Regions from separate parts of the Clostridium hominis genome, predicted to be linked through region 3. Evidence: a T-box and tRNA genes for the amino acid it is inferred to sense, from the RefSeq annotation. Region 3 holds a T-box; the other regions hold tRNA genes.
What was found. The T-box of region 3 lies ahead of metG (methionine--tRNA ligase). A T-box ahead of a tRNA ligase gene usually reads a tRNA of that ligase, here a tRNA-Met.

Region 1: it encodes a tRNA-Met, which carries the amino acid that the T-box ahead of metG (methionine--tRNA ligase) is inferred to sense. The anticodon was not compared.
Region 2: it encodes a tRNA-Met, which carries the amino acid that the T-box ahead of metG (methionine--tRNA ligase) is inferred to sense. The anticodon was not compared.

The regions. Positions count from the first base shown of each region.
Region 1 is NZ_JACOOO010000016.1:192,120-194,406, reverse strand. Features, by position in the region: gene H8S20_RS09130 (ABC transporter ATP-binding protein) at 1-103, shown strand, start outside; gene H8S20_RS09125 (histidinol-phosphatase) at 377-1,162, opposite strand; tRNA gene H8S20_RS09120 (tRNA-Met) at 1,260-1,335, opposite strand; gene H8S20_RS09115 (hypothetical protein) at 1,543-1,881, shown strand; gene H8S20_RS09110 (chromate transporter) at 2,121-2,287, opposite strand, start outside.
Region 2 is NZ_JACOOO010000016.1:202,991-205,277, forward strand. Features, by position in the region: gene H8S20_RS09165 (CAP domain-containing protein) at 1-539, opposite strand, end outside; tRNA gene H8S20_RS09170 (tRNA-Met) at 907-982, shown strand; gene H8S20_RS09175 (DUF2812 domain-containing protein) at 1,069-2,287, opposite strand, start outside.
Region 3 is NZ_JACOOO010000031.1:76,580-78,866, forward strand. Features, by position in the region: gene H8S20_RS13620 (Na+/H+ antiporter NhaC family protein) at 1-30, shown strand, start outside; gene H8S20_RS13625 (SdpI family protein) at 194-535, shown strand; T-box leader at 578-815, shown strand; gene metG (methionine--tRNA ligase) at 941-2,287, shown strand, end outside.

The DNA of each region.
Region 1 (2,287 bases), on a different contig from region 3:
TCCAGGTTACTATGCATATGAAGTTGGAGAAAAGCATACATTCGGATTTGATTTAGATGCATTACACTTCTTCGATGCAGAAACTGAAGAAAGAATAAATTAGTACAAGCAAAGCTTGTAGGAGAAATATTTGCCCTAGGGCAAAGAGAAATGTGCCTGCGGTGGAGAAATACTTGCCTTAGGGGCAAAGACAAATATGACTTCGTCAGAGAAATATGCTTATGGCAGATATAATATCTATGCTGTAGGCATATTTTTTTCTGTAGCTTTAACCACATATTTCTCTTCAGCCTGCTGAACATTTCTCTATGACGAAGTCATACATTTCTCTTGCCATAGGCAACATTTCTCTTTGTGAGCGAAGCGAACAACTTAACTATATTTCGTATATAATATTAAGTCCTAATTTCTTAGCGTATTCATATGCTTGATCCATAGATGAATCCCACATGAATTTAGGTTCATGACAATCGGAATTTATTATAACCTTCAAATTAGTTTTAGCTACTCTTTCCCAAAACTTATCATGAGGATAAGGATATCTATATACATCAGGAAATGATGTTATTCCTTTTCTAAAGCCATTTGCATTAAGCTCAAGTATAGTATCATTCTTTAGTGCACTTTCTATTATTATTTCACAAGCTTTATCACAGTTTTCATCCCAAGGAAGATTATTTACAAATATAAGATCAGGATGAGCTAAGAATTTGAAAAAGTCAGTTTCTAAAGCTTTAGAAATTGATAATGCATAATCTATGTAAGCATCGGTAGAACTTAATGAAAAAGTATGTACTAATTCACCTTTTGATAAGAATGCATGTTGACCTAAGATTAAGTAATCAATGCTTAAATAATTTAAGAGGTAATTATAATAGCTAGATACTGATTCATCATATTCTATTTCTAAACCTATTAAAATTTTTATTTTATCTTTGTATTTTATTTGCAAGTATCTAACAGTATCGATATAGTCTTGAAGCTCTGAATAATCCATTCTAGTATCTTTAGAGGAATTTAGTCTACCGTCAGGATATGGAGCATGGTCACTAAATCCTAATATAGTTAATTTACTTTCTAAGGCAGACTTTAAGTAATCTAATTCAGTTCCAACGGCATGTCCGCACCTATATGTGTGAGTATGATAATTTACTTTATGCATAATAGAAATCTCCTAAAATAATTTATTATAATATAATTCTATAAATATATTATATAAAAGTAAACAAAATAAACCTCACATAATAATGTAAGGTTTATGGTTGCGGGAGAAGGACTTGAACCTCCGACCTTCGGGTTATGAGCCCGACGAGCTGCCAACTGCTCCACCCCGCGATGTTATATAGTTGTTTAAGTATTTATATTATAGTATATACATAAATTACGATAATATGCTAAATAATAAAAAAATATTTTTATTTGTTTTAAAATAAGAAATATGTATCAATAGATTTAATAGATATTAAATTAAAAGGTAATATAGGGCTAAATATCGAATATATATTATTGTAAAGGTATACATTAGGAGTTGGAGGGGTCAAAATGAAAATAAAAATTAAATCACTATTAATAGATAAGGATAAGAGCATAGCGGAAGGTATATGTGGCGATAATGCTTTTACAGTAAGAGATTTAAAATTTAACGTAGATCCGGAAAGTTTAGAAGTAACTAATGAAGATTCTGAAATATTAAAATGCCTTAAACATTGCATTAATGAAAATAATAATGAAATAGATTACCTAAGAGTGAGCGAGCTCATAGATACGAGCAATATTATATGGAATAACTTCTGGAATGAAGAAGAATTTAATCGTACATGTAAATTTGAATTTAGAAATTGCTTTAATTTAGAAGAATGTAAATATGTTTATGTAAATTAGAATAAAAGTGCGAGCTAAGGCTCGCAGGTGAAAAGTCGGCTTCGTCGAAGGGAAAATGCTACTAGCGTAGCAGGGAAAGATTAACCAAAGTTAAAGGGAAAAGTATTAAAATAGATATAATGTACTATTGCCAAGGGCAATATTTTCCCTATCACCTTAGGGATATTTTCCACTCAGCTTCAGCTGACTTTTCCCCTTTGGCGAAGCCAAACTTTTCACCAAAGTGCTTAGCACTTTACTTATTTTGCCATTGAAAAGATAATTCCAAGTATAGCTGAAGCTGCAATAAATACTACAGGGTGTAGTTTTTTTGTAGCTTTTACTTTATTGGTAAGTACAAATAATATTATTGCTAAAACTATTGCACCAAAGTTAAAGAAATCTAATATTGAACCACTAGATTTAA
Region 2 (2,287 bases), on a different contig from region 3:
CTTAAATCTGTATGACTGAAGTAATTGTTATCTCCCATGTCTTGTGATTTAATTCTTGCATATTTCTCCATTGTAGTATTATAACTTAATGGTGCTACCCCAGCTTTTACTCTCTCTTCATTAACCTTATTGAAGATAGCTTGTTCAACTTGTGCCATAAACTTATCAGATGCATTTATATTATTATCTGTTACTGTGTCACCTTCTGTTGGTGGCGTTACAACTGTACTGTCATCTGATGCTGGTGGTGTTACTGTTGTATCATCTCCTGTAGTTGGTGGAGTTACTTCTGTATTTTCTCCTCCCGTCGGTGGTGTTACAACTGTATTATCATCTGATACTGGTGGTTTTACTACATTATCCTCTCCAGTTGATGGTTTTTCACCTTGATTTGGATTACAAGGTTTATTAAAATGCTTAGTCCAATGGTGTCTATATCCACCATTATTCACATTATAGTATCTTGTACCAGCACTTGCTGATACTGTTCCTAACATTGTAGTCCCTGCTATTACTAGCGCAATTATTTTAGATTTCATTTCCATTCCTCCTATAATTTGAGCTGTCATTTTATACAACTCATTTTTAGTGCTAATGTACTTTTACGTCTTTACCAACTTGTCCCGTTTATAGTAACACATAAATTCATAAATTATTATAGTAGACTATTAGTAATTCAGATTAAATTAACCTTGTAAATAAATCATTATCATATATGGCTAAATTATCAAAAAAGTTATCTTATAATTCTTTATCAACCATTGTACTATATCATAGTATATAGAACTCTAAGCTATCTCTTATACTCTTATGCCTTAATATAACATAATACATCTTTGACTTTAATTATTTACTACGTTATACTTAGGTCACAAGTTGAGCAAGTAAATGTGCACAACATAATATCGCGGGGTGGAGCAGTTGGCAGCTCGTTGGGCTCATAACCCAAAGGTCGTAGGTTCAAGTCCTGCCCCCGCAACCAAAAAACAACCCTTATTCTTACTATAAGGGTTGTTTTCTTTTAAGTTAATTGGCAAAAATGCTCTTAAGAATTTTAAAAGCACAAGATTAACTTGCACTTTTAAATACTTTATCATATATAATGTTTATAACTTCTTCACCGTCTAAATCTTTCCTATTGATATATAAACTAATAAATGTATTATCTGATACTAAAATAAATTTATCTTCATTTATACTTTTATACACTTTAATATTGTCAGGTATATTACTTTCCATAATTATAACTTCTTCATTATCATATCTATTTATCTTTTCAAATTCTTTATTAAGCACATAATCAATTATAAAATTATATCTGCTTCTGTATAAATAATATGAAATATACGAATTTTCATCATCTTCAATATAATGCTCACAATATACTAAAACACTCTCTTTCTTCTCCCCATATGATTCTGCGCTTATCATATCAAAATCTTTTAAAGCTAAGCTATAGCTTCCATAATCATTGTTATCTCCAAGTATTCCATTTATACCTATAGTGATTGTCATTCTTGAATATATTATAAGATTAATTATTACTATAAGAATAACTATTGAAATATTAATTAATTTTCTTGTCTCATCTTTATTAGTTATCTTTTTTATAACCTTAAATAATATTATTCCTGCTAATATACTTAACGTAAGTACAATTAAAAATTCAAGTAAATGCTTTCCTAAAAGTCCTGATAAAATAATAATACACAACATTGCCACTAATAAAATGAACATTATCTTATTTAAAACAAGCTTTATACCTGTTATTGCTTTAAAATCATATGATATTGGTTCATTCCTTTTTAATCTTAATCGCCCTGTAATTGACCATATTATAAAATGGATAAATTGTACAGAATCTTGAATAAACCACAAGCTTAAAAGTAATAGTAATAAAAGCTTGGAATTATCCGCTAAAAACTCAGGAAATACATTCCCAAAAGAAGTAAGATATTGAGAGTATAAAAGCATCGATACACATAAAATATTTAAAATGCTATATTTTAATGAAGCCTTAAATATAGATTTATATTTTTCCTCTTCATCAGTTTGAATCGGTATATTGTAAACTTCATTCTCCTTACAGTAAATTTGAATTTTTTCCATCTGGCAAATAAACTTCCAACCTGCAGCTTCACAATACTCCCTGCACTCTACTGCTGATTTGCTGTCACCTCCTAGAATCATTGGAATTTTATCCATAACATCAACTGAATATTTTAACGCCTTAGGTTCTATCTTAATAAATTTTAGAAAAAAACCTACCATACCTTCAAGCATCCAA
Region 3 (2,287 bases):
GAAGCGGAAAGTGGCGCTTTAGCAAAGTAATAAAATAAATAAGGGCTATTTTAAGAAGGTTGTACTTGGGGTACAACCTTCTTTTAGATTATTTAAAGTTTTAAAATTAAAATTTATATGAACGCAAAGATTAATTTTACATAATATAGTATAATTGTATTATAAAGTTGTTTAAGTGAAATAAGGGGGCATTATGGCAGTTTGGCAATTATTAATTATTTATGAGATAATACCAATAGTTTTATGGGGATTTGCATGGTATTATGAGAATAGTTATTCGCAATTTCCTGATACATCTAAGGGATTTAAGATTAAATGTGCAAAAGAAAATGAAGAGATATGGAAGTATGCTAATAAAACAGCAGGAAAAATATTTAATATTACAGCGATAGCATTATTTATATTTATAGCTATTACTTTAATTATGCTACCGATAAGCTTTATATTTATTGCAATCATTGTTGTTATAAGTATATTTATATCATTACTAATAATAAATATTATGATAAGAAAAAGAGCTAAATATAAAAGATAAAAAGAATTGACAGTTTTTACATTTTAGAATATTATAAAATTATAAAATGCATAGAAAAGAAGAGTAGTTTAGGAATGTGTCTAAAGAGAGCTAGTATTTGGTGAAAGCTAGCGTCATTGAACTTTATGAAGATGGTCTTGGAGCAGATTATCTGAGTCTTAGGATTAGGATAATACGGGAGCAACCGTTATATTGCAAGGTGATGATGGTCACCTAATGAGATATTTATTGTGAGATAAATATAAAAATAGAGTGGTAACGCGTATATAACGCCTCTATATGGGTAATTAACCTATATAGAGGCTTTTTTATTTAAATATAATTATAAATTAAAAATGATAAATTATAGATTAATTTATCGTCGCGAATTTAAAGTTTATAATTGAAATAAAGGGAGGAAAAGATATGACTAAAAAACCATATTATATAACTACGGCTATTGCATACACTTCAGGAAAGCCACATATCGGTAATACTTACGAAATAGTTTTAGCTGATAGTATAGCAAGATACAAGAGATTGCAAGGATACGATGTTCAATTCCAAACAGGAACAGATGAACATGGTCAAAAAATAGAATTAAAGGCTCAAGAGGCTGGAATTACACCAAAGGAATTTGTTGATAATATAGCAGGAGAAATCAAAGGTATCTGGGATTTAATGAATACTTCTTATGATAAATTTATCAGAACAACTGATGAATATCATGAAAAGCAAGTTCAAAAAATATTTAAGAAGCTTTATGAGCAAGGTGATATATATAAAGGTCATTATGAAGGATTATACTGTACACCATGTGAATCTTTCTTTACTTCATCTCAATTAGTTGATGGAAAATGTCCTGACTGTGGAAGAGAAGTTCAGCCAGCTCAAGAAGAAGCATACTTTTTAAAGCTTAGTAAATATACAGATAGATTAATTGAGCATATAAATACTCATCCAGAATTTATTCAACCAGAATCACGTAAAAATGAGATGATGAATAACTTCTTATTACCAGGATTACAAGACTTATGTGTATCTAGAACATCATTTAAATGGGGTATTCCAGTAGATTTTGATGATAAACATGTTGTATATGTATGGCTTGATGCACTTTCAAACTATATAACTGGGTTAGGATATGATTTGGATGGAGAGCATTCAGAGGCTTATACTAAGTTCTGGCCAGCAGATTTACACCTAATAGGTAAGGATATTTTAAGATTCCATACTATTTATTGGCCAATTATGTTAATGGCTCTTGATATTCCATTACCAAAGCAAGTTTTTGGTCATCCATGGTTATTACAAGGTGACGGAAAAATGAGTAAATCAAAAGGTAATGTAATATATGCTGATGATTTAGTAGAGTTATTTGGTGTTGATGCAGTTCGTTACTTCGTTCTTCACGAAATGCCATTTGATAATGATGGAACTATAACTTGGGAGCTTGTTACTGAGAGAGTAAACTCAGATTTAGCTAATACTTTAGGAAACCTTGTTTCAAGAACAGTTACAATGGTTGAAAAGTATTTCGATGGAGTTATTCCAGTACCAATGGTTAAAGAAGCCGTGGATGATGAGCTAATTACATTAGCGCTTGAAACTCCTAAAAAAGTTGCAGATAAGATGGAGCATCTAAAAATTGCAGATGCATTAGATCAAATATGGAACTTAATTAGAAGAACAAATAAATATATAGATGAAACTACTCCTTGGGTTCTTGGAAAAGATGAAACTCAAAAGGACAGACTTGCTACAGTTCTTTAT